Regions from separate parts of the Candidatus Poriferisodalis sp. genome, predicted to be linked through region 1. Evidence: predicted binding sites of a transcription regulator. Region 1 holds the regulator's gene; the other holds the start of a gene.
The links. The regulator LexA, encoded in region 1, represses DNA repair genes until DNA is damaged. The targets are predictions, from matches to a motif close to CGAACNNNNGTTCG.
Positions count from the first base shown of each region.

Region 2: recA (recombinase RecA) is a predicted target of LexA. The motif match lies at 2,807-2,820, and genes of this name have one in related genera.

Region 1 covers NZ_OZ244781.1:2,838,555-2,846,187, reverse strand. Annotated here, with positions in the region: gene ACOQPE_RS12645 (vitamin B12-dependent ribonucleotide reductase) at 1-2,379, opposite strand, end outside; gene ACOQPE_RS12640 (dihydrofolate reductase family protein) at 2,615-3,343, shown strand; gene lexA (transcriptional repressor LexA) at 3,490-4,146, shown strand; gene nudC (NAD(+) diphosphatase) at 4,202-5,023, shown strand; gene cysS (cysteine--tRNA ligase) at 5,024-6,463, opposite strand; gene ACOQPE_RS12620 (type II CAAX prenyl endopeptidase Rce1 family protein) at 6,533-7,324, opposite strand; gene ACOQPE_RS12615 (helix-turn-helix domain-containing protein) at 7,336-7,633, opposite strand, start outside.
Region 2 covers NZ_OZ244781.1:2,312,886-2,320,518, forward strand. Annotated here, with positions in the region: gene ACOQPE_RS10290 (CaiB/BaiF CoA transferase family protein) at 1-460, opposite strand, end outside; gene ACOQPE_RS10295 (MFS transporter) at 528-1,832, opposite strand; gene ACOQPE_RS10300 (enoyl-CoA hydratase/isomerase family protein) at 1,844-2,728, opposite strand; gene recA (recombinase RecA) at 2,947-4,032, shown strand; gene ACOQPE_RS10310 (flavin-containing monooxygenase) at 4,189-5,991, shown strand; gene ACOQPE_RS10315 (MiaB/RimO family radical SAM methylthiotransferase) at 6,058-7,554, shown strand; gene miaA (tRNA (adenosine(37)-N6)-dimethylallyltransferase MiaA) at 7,568-7,633, shown strand, end outside.

The sequences.
Region 1 (7,633 bases):
GAAGATCTCCCCGGGCCGGCCGTCGTCGTACTCGCCGACGGTCATGTAGCCGTGGCAGTCGGTGACCCGGAAGGAGAACGTGCGCGACCGGCGGCTGCGTGGCAGCCGGTTGCGCGGCGGCACCACCGCTCCCCCCAATGCGGCGGCAGCGGATGCTGCGGCCCCCTGGGCCGATGCACCCATGGCCGGTGTGCCAAGAGCCGGTGTGCCAGCGGAGGTCGCCGGCCCGACCGACAGGGGCTGGCTCACCTTGCAGTTGTCGCGGTAGATCGCCACCGCCTTGAGCCCAAGCCGCCACGATTCGACGATGAGGTCCTCGATGTCGCCGGCGGATGCCGACTCGGGCAGGTTGACGGTCTTGGAGATCGCACCCGAGACGAAGGGCTGGCAGGCGGCCATCATCGCAACGTGGCCCTGCGGCGAGATGGCATCGGCGCCGATCGAGCAGGCGAACACCGCCCGGTGAGCGTCCGCCAAGTGCGGCGCGCCGGCGATGTGGCCCGTAGCGAGGATGTGCGCCTCAATGTCAGCGATGTCTGAGAGCGAGTAGCCGAGCCTGTTCAGCGCGACGGGCACTGTCGAGTTCACGATGCGCAGATCGCCACCGCCCACCAGCTTCTTGTGCTTCACCAGGCCCAGGTCGGGTTCGATCCCGGTGGTGTCGCAGTCCATCATGAACGAGATCGTTCCGGTGGGCGCGATCACGGTGGCCTGGGAATTGCGAACGCCATGAGACTCGCCGCCCGCGATGGCATGGTTCCAGCGAGCACGCGCGGCGGCACGCAGATCCTCGGTCAGCGCCGCCATGCCTGCGCCGGTGTCCGCCGGCTCGGCGCGCACCTCGATGCTGTCCAGCGAGTCGCGATGCCGGCCCAGAACGCCGCACATCGCATCGGCATTCGCGTCGAAGCCGTCGAAGGCTCCGAGCCGCTCGGCCAAGTCGGCTGAGGTGGCGTATGCCTCCCCGCACATGAGCGCCGTGAGCGATGCCGCTAGCGCCCTCGCCTGCGGAGAGTCGTAGGGAACGCCCGCTGCCATCAGCAGCGCACCCAGATTCGTGAAGCCCAGCCCGAGCTGGCGGAAGCGCCGGGAAGTCTCGCCGATCAGCTCCGTCGGGTAGTCGGCGTGGCTCACCAGCACGTCCTGGGCAATGAACGTGATGCGCACCGCCTGGCGGAAGCCCTCGATATCGAAATCGCGGCCGGCGGCGTGATCCCCAAAGAAGGGCAACAGGTTGACGCTCGCCAGGTTGCAGGCCGAGTTGTCGAGGTGGACATACTCGCTGCATGGGTTGCTGGCGCTGATCGGGCCGTGGGCGGGCGCCGTGTGCCAGCTGTTGATCGTGGTGGAGAACTGAACGCCAGGGTCGGCGCATTCCCAGGCCGCTTGGGCAATCTGGCCGAGGAGATCCCGCGCACGCATGACGGCGGTGACCTCGCCCGTGGTGCGCGCCCGCAGCTCCCAAGTGCCGTCGGCCGCGACCGCCTCCATGAACTCGTCGGACAGCCGGACCGAGTTGTTCGCATTCTGGTACTGCACCGAGAACGAGTCGGCGCCGTCGACATCCATGTCGAATCCGGCGGCGTCCAAGGCGCGTGCCTTGCGCTCCTCGCGTGCCTTGCACCACACGAAGGCCTCGACATCGGGATGATCGGCGTCGAGCAGGACCATCTTGGCGGCGCGCCGGGTCTTGCCGCCGCTGCGGATGGTGCCCGCCGACGCATCGGCGCCGCGCATGAAGCTGACCGGGCCGCTCGCCGTGCCGCCGCCCGACAGCGGCTCGCACGATGCCCGCAGCGCCGACAGGTTTACCCCGGCGCCCGAGCCGCCCTTGAAGATCCGGCCCTCGGTGACGTACCAGTCCAGGATCGATTCCATCTCGTCGTCGACAGCAAGGATGAAGCAGGCCGACGCCTGCTGGGGCACACCCTTCACGCCGATGTTGAACCAGACCGGGCTGTTGAACGCCACCCGCTGGTGAACCAGCAGCCACGCCAGCTCTGCCTCGAATGTCGCCGCCTCGTCCGGAGATGCGAAATAGCCGTCGCTGGCCGCCCACTGGGTGACGGTGCCCGCAACGCGGTCGATGACTTGGCGCAGCGACTGCTCCCGCTCCGGCGTGCCGATGGTGCCGCGGAAGTACTTCTGGGCAACGATGTTGACCGCCGTGGGACTCCAATCGGCGGGGAACTCAACGTCGGGCTGCGAGAACGCAACCGATCCGTCGACCGCGTTCGTGATGGAGGCATCGAAGCGCTCCCACCGCACCGTGTCATAGGGATGGGCGCCATCAGCGGTGAAATGCCGCTGCAGACGCAGAGGCGCGCCGGCAGACCGGTGCCCGGGGCCGTGGCCCCGCACCCGCTGCTCCTCGGTCATCGCCACTTACCGCTGACCTCCTGCACCAGTGTCGCAAACCGGAGTCGACCCGCCGGGACGCGCCCGCGGGCCGTGCGGCCGACGGTGACAGGCGCACGCTACGGCCGCTCCCCTGTGGAACGAAAGGGGCAATGAACAGGCCTTCACGGGGACTTTCCTGTGCATAACTGGCAGATGCTGTGGATAACCGCCGGCGACAACGCCTGCCGGGACGAACGGGTGGCAGACTCGCCGCGTGCACCGGCTGTACCCGCTGCCCCCCGAACCCATCGACGCTGCGCACGCCGCCAGTCGCCAACGTGCACCGCACGCCGATCGTCCCTGGGTGATGCTCAACATGGTTGCGAGCATCGACGGGGCCGCAGCGATCGACGGCGTGTCGGGGGGGCTCTCGAGCGAACCCGACAAGGCGATGTTCGGGGCGCTGCGCGCGCAGGCCGACACGATCCTGGTCGGTGCGCGCACGGCGAACGCCGAGCGGTACCGCCCGGCGCGGCGATCTGGTGCCCGCATTGCCGTGGTCAGCGGATCGCTCAGCGTCGACCCGGACTTGCCGCTGTTCAGCCAGCCGCCAGACCCGCCGGCAGCACCGTTGCCGCTGGTGGTCACCACCGTCGGCGCAGACTGCGACGCCGCAGAACGGCTGGCCGACCGCGCGGAGCTCGTGCGCGCCGGCACCGACTCGGTGGATCTGCCTGCGTCGTTGAGACACCTGGGCTCGCTGGGGGCGCGCGTTGTGCTCTGTGAGGGAGGGCCAGCGCTCAACGCCAGCCTGCTGGCGGCCGACCTCGTCGACGAGGTGAACCTGACGCACGCGCCGCTGGCCGTGGCGACTGACGCCCCGCGCATCGCCTCTGCGCCCGGCGGCGGCTCGCCGGCCGCCGCGCCCCGCGCATTCGCGCTCGAGCAAGTCATCGCCCACGACGATGTGCTCTTCGTGCGCTGGGTGCGCTCTCGGCACTGAAGCATCGAACAAATGCGCGCTGTTTGGAACATTTGTTGTTAGTGTACTGACTGATCGGAACGAGAGTTCCTTCCCTTCGATGGGAGCACCCGATCAGGCCGGGCAGCAGATGCCGGGCGCGCCGGGACCGACCCGAAAGGTTCACCATGCAAGCAACGAGTGCCGCAGGTCAGCGGATCGCACACCTCAACGAGCGTCAGCGCGCCATGCTCGACTTCATCGACGTGACGCAGCGCGAGCGCGGCTATCCCCCGTCGGTCCGCGAGATCGGCAACGAGGTCAATCTCAACTCGCCTGCGACCGTGCACCGCCACCTGCGAACGCTCGAGGCCGACGGATGGATCCGGCGCGACCCATCGCGGCCCAGGGCGCTCATCATCAACTGCGACTGGCAGACAGGAGTGAAGGGCGAGCGGCGACCGGCCCGTCACGTGGCGCTCATCGGGGAGGTTGCAGCAGGCACCGACGTGCTCGCCCAGCAGAACGTCGAGGAGCTGCTGCCGCTGCCGGCCGATTTCACGGGCAGCGGCGAGCTCTTCATGCTGCGAGTGCGGGGCGACTCGATGATCGATGTCGGCATCTGGGATCGCGACTACGTGGTGGCGCGCCACCAGCCCGACGCGGAGGTCGGCGACATCGTCGTGGCCGGCATCGATGGCGAAGAGGGCACCGTCAAGCGCTACCGGCGCGACGGCGACAACGTCGTCCTCGAACCGGCAAATCAAAGCCACGGTCCGATCATCCGCCCCGCCGACGAAGTCACCATCTACGGAAAGGTCGTGACGGTCATCCGTCGCCTATAGCGGCGGGCAATTCGACACAGCGGCGCTTGTAAGCGCTGTGTGCTCAACTTGACCGGTGTTCACGGTTCTGACCCAGCCGCCTGACGATCTCGACGACACATCGCGCGTGTGGATCCCCGTCCGTTCAGGCACGGTGTTCACCGAGCCGGGCAGCGGCCTGTGCGCGAGCCCCACGGCGCCCGTCGGCGATGGCTCGCCTTCCGCCTCTTTTCTCGGCGTGCTCGATGGCCTCGGCGTCTGGGCTGTCGACATGGATCCGGCCGACGGGCCGCCGCTGGACGAGGGTGATCTCGAGCCCGTGCCGCTGCGCAAGCTCTACGGCCGCATTCCCGACGAGCACTGGCAGATCGCCGGCCGCGCCGCACCGATCGTGGAGTTCGAGGGAACCCATCGCTATTGCGGACGTTGCGGGAGCCTGACAAACACCAACGCCTCAGATCGGGCAAGAGTCTGCAGCAACTGCGGTCACATGGCGTTTCCGAGGCTCAGCCCCGCCATGATCGTTCTCGTCGAACGCGGCCCCGAGGTGTTGCTCGCCTGGGGCCGGCAGTTCCCCGGCCGCTTCTACAGCGCACTCGCCGGCTTCGTCGAACCCGGTGAGAGCCTCGAGGACGCCGTGGCCCGGGAGGTCTACGAGGAAGTCCAGATCACGGTCGACAACGTCCGCTACTTCGGAAGCCAGCCGTGGCCATTCCCGCACTCGCTGATGTGCGGCTTTACCTGCGAATGGCAAGCCGGCGAGATCGAGATCGACCCCGAAGAGATCGTCGAAGCCGGTTGGTACACCGCAGACAGCCTGCCCCCGTGCCCGCGCGGCGGGATGTCGATTGCCGGCTGGCTCATCGACGACTGGCTGAAGCGAACCGCAGCCGGCTGATCAGGCGCGGTGCCAGGTGGCGCCGTCGGGGCCGTCGGCGACGACGATGCCTGCGGCCGCCAGATCGTCCCGGATACGGTCGGCGGTGTCGAAGTCGCGAGCTGATCGCGCCGCAGCCCTCTGTGCCAGCAATACGTCCACCTCGGCATCGGCGAGCCCGCCGTCGCGGTGATCTTCGCCGCCGTCATCACCGCAGGTGAGCCCCACCACGCCGAGCAGGTGGAGTGCCGTGCGAGCCGATCGGGAAGCCTCGGCAGGCGCTGCTCCGTCGAGTGAAGCGTTCGCCCGGCGCACGAGGCGGAAGATCACGTCGAGCGCTGTGGGCGTGGAGAAATCGTCGTCCATGGCCGCTGCGAACGCCGTCACGGCTTCGACATCCACGTCGGGAACAGACCCGCGTTCGATGTCAGGCCGCCGCACTGCAGCCTCGATGCCGTCCGGGAAGCCTGCAGCGGAGACCCGGCGGGCGAACGCATCGAGCCGGCCGACAGCGCTGCGGGCCGCTTCAAGCGAGTCGGACCCCATCTCCATGGTCCGGCGGTAGTGGGTCTGCAGCACCAGCAGGCGCACAGCGCGGGGGCCGACTGCGTCGATCGCTTCGGCGAGCTGGGTGTAGTTGCCCAGCGACTTGGCCATCTTCTGGCTGCCGACGTTCACCATGGCGCTGTGCACCCAGTAGCGGGCAAACGCCTCGCCCATGGCGGTCACCTGGGCGCACTCGTTCTGGTGGTGGGGAAAGACCAGGTCGTCTCCCCCTCCGTGGATGTCGAAGCCGGGCCCGAGCGCGCTGAGCGACATCGCCACGCACTCCGTGTGCCAGCCGGGCCGGCCCTCCCCCCACGGCGTTTCCCAGCGCGGCTCTCCCGGCTGCGCGGCCTTCCAGAGCGCGAAGTCCAGCGGTGAACGCTTGTCGGGGTCGACGTCGACGCGCGCGCCAGCATCCGCGTTGAGCTGCTCGGTTGTCCGGCCCGCCAAATCGCCGTACCCAGGGGCAGCGTCGACGGCGAAGTACACGCCCTTGCCCGGCACGTCGTACGCGGCACCGAGCGACCGCAGCTCAGCGATCACGTCGATCATCTGCGAGATGAAGTGTGTGGCGTGAGGCCGCGAATGGGCCCGCAGCACGCCGAGCCGATCCATCTGCTCGTCATATGCGGCTGTGAATTCTGCGGCGACATCGGCCTCGGAGCGCTGCTCGCGCTGGGCGCGCTCCACGATCTTGTCGTCGATGTCGGTGACATTCGATGCCAACGTCACCTCATATCCAGACCACTCCAAGTAGCGCCGGATGACGTCGTAGGTCAGCGCAGTGCGGCCGTGGCCGAGGTGGGGCACGTCATAGACCGTCGGACCGCAGACATACATGGAGATCTCGCCCGGCGTCCGCGGGACGAAGGCGGTCTTGCGCCGCGTCATCGTGTCGAAGATCTGCAAGCTCACTGATGCCGGAGTCCCGATCGGGCTGCAAGGGTACCGATGCGGTTCAGAGGCAAACCCTGGATTTTCTCTTCAGCCGGCAGCGATGGTCACGCTCCAGACCGCGAGGTTGTGGAACGCGTGCAGCACCAGACCCGCCCACCAGCCGTACCGCACCCGCGCAATGGTGAACATGAGGCCCAGCCAGATCTGCGGGCTCACCACCAGCGGTGCCACGACAACAGTGGCGAAGGTCCAGCTCACGTCGTAGTTGGCGAGATGCACGACGCCGAACGCGGCGAGCGAGCACCACACCGGCCAGCGCGGATGAGCCTCCCACCAGCGAGCAACGCTGCCACGCCAAGTCGGAGGCTCCGGCCCGGCATCGACCGCGGCCTCGGGCCGCGCCACCCCGGCGACGAGCGACTGGATCCACAGGGCTCCCGAGAGCAGCACGATGAGGGCGAAGACGGACGCAACGACGATGACGGGACCGTCGCCGCCCGCAAAGTTCAGCAACCCGAATGCCCCGGTGGCTGCGAGCACGCCCAGGCGCAGGCGGGCGGCCAGAGGGAGCCGGAACACGAACTCCTCGATCACGGGCGCGATCAGCGCGACGAGCAGCAATTGCTCCACGAGGGGCCGTTCGAGCAACTCGGTCTCGAGGGTGTTCACATAGCCGGTTCGCGCCGCGAGCAGCGACACCACGAGCAACGCGAGCGAGCCGCCGAGCCCGATGACGAACAGCAGGGCGAGGCCCCCGGGCCAGTGCCTCCGATTCGTGGCGGCGCGCCAGTCCGGATGAGCGCCGAAGCGCGGGCTGATCGTGCTCCACACGCCCCCTGGCGCGCCGGCGTCAGCGGGTGGAGTGCCCTCGTTGCTCAAGCGCCGTCGACCTACCCGGCTTCTTCGTCGTCTTCGTCGGGATCGTCCGGGCGGGCTTCGGGATAGAGGTGCTCGAGGCTTCCCGGCTCGACCCTGCATTCCTCGATGAACGTGTCCACATCGCTCAATCGCAACCGGATGACACGTCCGAACCGGTACGCCGGCAGGTCACCCCGGTCAATGAAGCGGTACAGCGTCCGGGTGGTGATGCCCATGCGGTCTGCGGCCTTCAGCGTGGACAGCCAGACGATCTCTTCGTAGGGAACCTGGTGCTGTTCTTCGCCTGCTGCACCGTTGTCGCCTGATTCG
Region 2 (7,633 bases), 530 kb from region 1:
GCCGGGAGACCATCTCGGTCACGCCGGCCTCGGCGTGCAGCACCGACGCAAACGCTCCCCGGCCGCTGCGGCTGTTGCCGTGCCCCCAACCCGAGACAGACGCCACGATGATGCCGGGGTTGATCTCGCTGAGCACGTCGTAGCCCAGCCCCAGCTTGTCGAGCACTCCCGGCCGGTAGTTCTCCAGCACGATGTCGGCCTTGGGGACCATCGACAGCAGCACGTCGCGGCCGGCGGGCTGGGTCAGGTCGAGCGAAATGCACTCCTTGCCCACGTTGAACTGGGCGAAGTAGGGCGAGAACCCGTCGACGTTGGGAACGATGAACCTGGTGAGGTCGGCATCGGGAGGCTCGATCTTCACGACGCGAGCGCCCAGATCGGCCAACAGGCGGCCGGTGATCGGCCCCGCCACCGCGCGGGTCAGATCCAGCACAAGCACGTCTTCGAGCGGGCGTTCCACGGCGCACGACGATAGAGCCGCGCAGCGCTCGCTGCCTGTCTTCAGCGGCCGATGTCGCTGCCCGCTCTCAGCGGGCGATGCCGCTGCTCGCCGGCACCGGCATCCAGACGCTCGGCGGGGACAGCTGCACTGGTGAACGCCTTGGCGGCGGGCCCTCGGCCGGCTCGAGCGGCACCGGGTCGCGTGTCAGCCTCGAGATGACCAGCGTTCCCGCCAGGGCGAACACTGCCACGACGGCGATGGGCACGAGCGTCCCGCCGGTCTGCTCGTGCATGGTGAGCATCAGGATCGGGCCCACCATGCTGCCGATGCCGTAGCAGAAGAACAGGCGGCCCAGCACCGACCCGATGCCTGCTACGCCGAACAGGTGCGGTGTGACGTCGCCCTGCAGCGCGACGAAGCCGCCGTAGCCGACGCCCAGCAGCACGGCGAACACCACGATCTGCCAGTAGCGGTCGGATGCGAAGAACCAGATCACGTACGCCACCGGCAGCATCCCGAACGAGATCGTCAGCAAGCGCACCGACCCGAGGGCCCGGGCGAAGCTGGTCAGCAGCAGGCGCCCGACGATGCTCGCGCCGCCGACGACCGACAGCAGCAGCGCTGCCGCGCTGGCGCTGATGCCGGCCGAGCGGGCGAAGGGGATGATGGCAGCGAGCGAGCCGATCACCGGCACCGCGAACAGAGCGGAGCCGATCGTCAGCAGCCAGAACGCCTTCGTCCGGCAGACACGGCGAACGTGCTCGCGCGGATGAGCGGTCGCGACGATCGGCGTGCGCCGCACCAGCACGAAGCACACGACGTAGGTGATCGCTGCGATGACGGCCAGCCACCGGAAGGCCTCGCGCCAGCCCAGGATCTCGATCATGCGCTCGGCCAGCGGTACCAAGAACATGGTGCCCAGGCCGGGCCCCGTCGCGACCAGCCCTTGGGACACTGCCCGGTGCCGCAGGAACCATGACGCTGCCGTCGCGAACAGCGGTGAGACGAACAGGCCCGCCCCGAAGCCGCAGCCGATGCCGTAGACGACGTAGCCGTGCCAGATCTGCGACACCGACGAGGTCAGGACTAGGCCGGCTACGAACATTGCGCCGCCCACCGCCAGCAGCGGCCGCGGCCCCAGCCGATGCAGCAGCGGGCCCGAGATGATCCCGGTGCTGAAGAACAGCAGCGTGGCGATTCCGATCATCACCGAGGTGCCGCCCTGGCCGGTTCCGAACTCGGCCGACATCGACTCGATGAACGCGCCGAACGTGTAGATGGTGCCGAAGGCCACGCCGCATGACAGGCCGGCGCCGACCGCCACCAGCCAGGCGCGCCACGAGTCGATCAGCTCAGGCTGGCTCGCGAGCGGGGGAGCGGCACCTGCCACAGGAATGGAATTCAGCCGTCTGTGCTGTCGCCGGTGCTGATGTCGGCGACGAGATCGCCTACCCGCATCTCACCGTCGTGCGTCTGGCCGCCCAGTTCAATGAACTGCTCCATGGCGGGCTGCGCTTCCGGCGTGCGCAGGAGCCGTTGGAAGAGGTATCGCTCCTCGAACATGCCGTCCCTGAGGGGGAGTTCGTCGGCCGCATTGACGGCTTGCTTGGCCAGCGCGACGGCCTGGGGCGGGAACTTCGCGATGCGGTATGCCAGATCGGTGACGAACGGCCGCAGCTCGTCGGCGGGCAGTGCACGGTTGAGGTAGCCCCATTGTTCGGCCGTCTGCGCACCGATGTCGACGCCGCCCAGGATCACCTCCATGGCGCGGCCGCGCCCGACCAGACGGGGGAGCCGCTGCGTGCCGGTGCCGCCGGGCAGGATGCCGATCGGCACCTCCATCTGGTTGATGACCGTGCGGTCGAGCGCGCCGAAGCGCATGTCGCACGACATCGACAGCTCGCTGCCTCCGCCGCCGACTCGTCCGCCGATCTCGACAATGGTGGCTTTGGGCATCGTGCGGTACGTCTCGCACATGGCGTGGAACCCGACGTGTTCCGTGGGTCGTTCGGCGGGGCCATCGGTCGGGTAGCCCAGGATCGCCGTCACGTCGAAGTGGGCGATGAAGAAATCCGGGTTGTCGCTGCGGAGCACCACCACCCGCACCGAGTCGTCATCGGCGACGTGAACGCTGAACTTCGCGAGCTCGCGGAACAGCGCCGGCGTCATCACGTTGATCGGCGGGGCGTCGATGGTGGCGAACACGACACCCGCGTCGCGCTCGATGTGCAGCAGCTCGAAGTCGTTGTCGGTCATCGCAGCGGATTTCTCAGCAGAGGGGCTCATGGGTCGCAGCGTGCCACATGTGCGCGACACGATGGCGTGCTCGCCGCCGCTCGGCACACGGCGGCTCAAGGCTTGACACGAACTGATGTTCGGAACTACATTTCTGTCATTCGCGCACGGCAGAAAACCACCCGTGAGTTGTCACACCCCGCTTCTACGGTGCTCCAAGACGGCATCGCACACCGGGTGCGGCCGAACGGGAGTCCGAGGAGGACGACATGAGTCAGCAAGACACAGAACGGGACCGGGCGCTGGACATGACGCTCACGCAGATCCGCCGCCAGTTCGGCGACGGATCCGTGATGAAGATGGGCGAGAAGCACCACATGGCGGTCGAGGCGATCTCCTCGGGCAGCCTCGCGATCGACCTGGCGCTCGGCATCGGGGGCTTTCCCCGCGGCCGGGTGGTGGAGGTGTACGGCCCTGAGGCATCGGGCAAGTCCACGCTCGCCATGCACTTGGTGGCCGAGGCGCAGCGAACCGGCGGCGTGTGCGCCTATGTCGACGCTGAGCATGCGATGGATCCGGTGTATGCGAAGAACATCGGCGTCGATGTCGACGAGCTGCTGATCTCCCAGCCCGACACCGGCGAGCAGGCGCTCGAGATCACCGACATGCTCATCCGCTCGGGTGCCATCGATGTCGTGGTCGTCGACTCGGTGGCGGCGCTTACGCCGCGGGCAGAGATCGAGGGCGAGATGGGCGACACCCATGTCGGCCTGCAGGCACGCCTCATGTCCCAGGCGCTGCGCAAGCTCACCGCCAACCTGAACAAGACCAAGACGATCTGCGTGTTCATCAACCAGCTGCGCGAGAAGATCGGCGTGATGTTCGGCAGCCCCGAGACCACCTCGGGCGGCCGGGCGCTGAAGTTCTATTCGTCCGTGCGGATCGACATCCGCCGCATCGAGGCCATCAAGGTCGAGGGCGAGGTCGTGGGCGGTCGCACTCGCGTCAAGGTCGTCAAGAACAAGGTGGCGCCGCCTTTCCGCCAGGCCGAGTTCGACATCATGTACGGGCAGGGCATCAGCCGTGAGGGCTCGCTGCTCGACGTGGGTGTCGAGCACGGCATCGTGAAGAAGTCGGGTGCTTGGTACACCTACGAGGGCGAGCAGCTGGGTCAGGGCCGCGAGAACGCCAAGAAGTTCCTGATCGCGAATCCCGAGGTCACCGTCGAGATCGACGGCCGGATCCGCACCGCGCTCGGCATCGGGGCCGATGGCGAGGCAGACGACGATGCCGACGTGCTCGACCGCCTCGACGATGCGCAGTCGGCACGCTCCGAGGGTGCCAGCGTCGATTGACGCCCCGATCTGCTCGATACAGGTGCCACAGCGGGCGGCCCATGGGCCATCCTGACGAACCGGCACCGCACGGCGGTGTTGTCGTAGCCTGATCCGGTCGTAGGCGAGCGGGGCGATCCGGCTTCGGATCAGGAGCCTCGGATCGGGGAGAGTCAGGTGGCGCAGCAGACCGGGAAGCAGAAGGTCGACAAACAGAAGACCGACAAGCCGCAGAACGTCTTCAACTTCGACTATTCCCGCGACGTCGACGGCCGCCCGCCGCAGTCGTACTACGACGACATCAAGCGGCGGTTCGCTGAAGAACGCGATCTGCGGCTGGGCTACCGGCCTCCGGGCACGCAGATCTACACGTCGGAGCTTGTCGGCGATTTCGCCCGCTACGAGGAGGATCCGTACGCAGCCGAGCGCATCGAGCGCCCGCCCGTGCACGACGAGGTCGAGGTGCTGTTCATCGGGGGCGGGTTCTCGGCGCTGCTGACCTCTGCCCGGCTGCGCCAGAAGGGCGTGGAGAGCATCCGCATCGTCGAGCGCGGCGCCGATGTCGGCGGCACCTGGTACTGGAACCGGTACCCGGGGGTGGCCTGCGATGTCGTCTCGTACGACTACCTGCCCTTGCTGGATGAGACCGGCTACGTGCCGTCGCGGCACTACGCCACCGGCGACGAGATCTACGAGTACTGCCGGCTGATCGCCCGCAAGTACGACCTCTACGACCTGGCGATGTTCCAGACCACCGTGACGTCGACCGTCTGGGACGGCGAGGCGGAGGTGTGGCGCATCGGCACCGACCGTGGCGATGAGATCACCGCACAGTTCGTCATCTGCGCCAACGGCACCCTCGCCAAGCCGAAGCTGGCCGTCATCGAGGGCATGGAGCGCTTCACCGGTCATTCCTTCCACACGTCGCGGTGGGACTACGACTACACCGGCGACGACCTCGAGAACCTCAGCGACAAGCGGGTCGGCATCATCGGCACCGGCGCGACGGCAGTGCAGGCCATCCCGCAGCTCGGCGAGATGTCCAAGGAGCTGTACGTCTTCCAGCGGACGCCATCCTCGATCGACATCCGCGACGACTGGGAGACCGACCAGGACTGGGCGGCGAAGCTGCAGCCGGGCTGGCAGGCACGCCGGCGCGAGCGAGCCATGGCCGGGCCTCGCCTGAGCGACGAGCAGAAGGCGCGCCGTGCGGCGATGTCTCGCGACGAGAAGATCCGCCGCCAGGAGAACGCCAACATCGACGCCATGATGCGCATCCACCGGCGCATCGACGAGGTTGTGGAAGACCCCGCAACGGCCGAGGCGCTCAAGCCCTGGTACATGCTCATGTGCAAGCGGCCGTGCTTCCACAACGACTACCTGCCCACGTTCAACCGGCCGAATGTGCACCTGGTCGATACCCAGGGCAAGGGCATCACCCAGATCACCGAGCAGGGCCCGCTCTTCGACGGCACCCAGTACGAGCTCGACCTGCTGATCTACGCCACCGGATTCGAGGTGCAGAAGACCGGCATCTACAACCGCATCGTCGGCGAGAACGACCTGGAGCTGACCGACAAGTACGCAGACGGCATCCGCACGCTGCTGGGCATTCACACCGCCGGCTACCCGAACCTGTTCATCATGGGCGGCTATCAGGCCTTCTTCGCGTTCAACCTGACCGACGTGCTCAACAGCCAGGGCGAGCACATCTCCGAGTGCATCGACTTCGTGCGCCGGGGCGGCCTGCAGACCATGGATTGCCTGCCCGAGGCCGAGGAATGGTGGGTGCAGCAGGTCATCGCCAACCGCGGCAAGACCACCCGCAACCGCGATTGCACACCCGGCTACTACAACTTCGAAGGCGCCGAGAACCGCCGCCAGGACGGCAACTTCAACGGCAACATCAAGCAGTACTTGGGCTTCATGGCCCACGCCCGCGAGAACATGTCGGAGAACTTCGCTTTCACGCAGCGCTGACCGCGGCCTGATCTGACTGAATTCAACCTGCCTTCCGCCTTTGGGCGCGCCCCTAGCCTTGACGCCGTGACTGCGGGCGAGCAAGTGGGCGAGAACGCGGGCCGGCGCAGCTACTTCGTGCGCACCTACGGGTGCCAGATGAACGAGCACGACTCCGAGCGGATCGCCGGCCTGCTGGAAGCCGACGATCTCGTGGCCGCGACGACGATGGCCGACGCCGACGTCATCGTGCTCAACACCTGCTGCATCCGCGAGAACGCCGACAACAAGCTCTACGGGCAGCTCGGACACCTCAAGCGCCTCAAAGAGGAACGACCCGAGGTACAGATCGCCGTCGCCGGCTGCCTCGCGCAGAAGGATCAGGATCTCGTGCGCCAGCGGGCGCCCCACGTCGACGTGGTGTTCGGCACGCACAACGTGGCCCGTGCTGCCGACCTGCTGAGCGAGGCCCGTGTTTCGGGTCCGGTGACGGAGATCCTGGCCGAGTCCGACGAGTTCCCCTCGGCCCTGCCGGTTCGACGGGATGCCCAGCACGCCGCATGGGTCACGATCCAGATCGGCTGCGACAACACCTGCGCGTTCTGCATCGTGCCCTCGGTGCGGGGTCGGGAGATCTCCCGACCGTTCGGCGAGCTCATCGACGAGGTGCGCCGCCTGGCAGCCGACGGCGTCAGCGAGGTGACCCTGCTGGGCCAGAACGTCAACAGCTACGGCCGCGACGTGACCCTGGCGCTCCGCCCCACGAACGGCTCACCCGGTGCGGACGCCGCCGCTGAAGCTGCGTGGCGGGCTGGCGAGGTCTGGACCAGCGGGCGGCGCACGGCCCGCCCGCTGTTCGGCGATCTGCTGCGGGCGGTCGGCGCGGTCGATGGCATCGAGCGCGTGCGCTTCACCAGCCCACACCCGAAGGACCTGCGAGCCGATGTCATCGCAGCCGTGGCCGAGACGCCCGCGGTGTGCGAGCACCTGCACCTGCCCCTGCAGTCCGGCAGCGACGAAGTGCTGAGGGCAATGCACAGGGGCTACAGCGCCCAGCGTTACCTGGAGCGGCTGGCGGCCGCCCGTGCCGCCGTCGACGACCTCGCGGTCAGCACCGACATCATCGTGGGCTTTCCCGGCGAGACCGAGCGCGACTTCGCGGACACGCTCGAACTGGCTGCGACGGCCCAATTCGACAGCGCGTTCACGTTCGTCTTCTCGCCACGGCCGGGCACCGAAGCCGCTGAGCTGGCCGATCAGTTCGTGGACCCCCGTGTATCGGCCGAACGCATGGAGCGGCTGCGAACCGTGATCGAGCGATCAGCTCGCCTCGGCAACGAGTCACGGGTGGGTCGCATCGAAGAGGTGCTGGTGGAGGGACCGTCAAAGCGAGATCCGGGCACGCTCACCGGTCGCACCCGGCAGAACCGCCTCGTGCACTTTGCCGCTGATGAGCCGTTGCGGACGGGCACCTACGCACGGGTGCGGGTCACCGGCGCTGCCACCTTCCACCTCAGCGGTGAACTCATTGAGGTCACCGCCCCAGCGCGACACCGCACCCGCATTCCGGTTGCTGCCCGCTGAGAGGCGCGACGCCATGGGTGGTGACAGCGGCCATCGGCCCCTGGTCATCGTGGGCCCGACGGCGTCGGGCAAGTCGGCG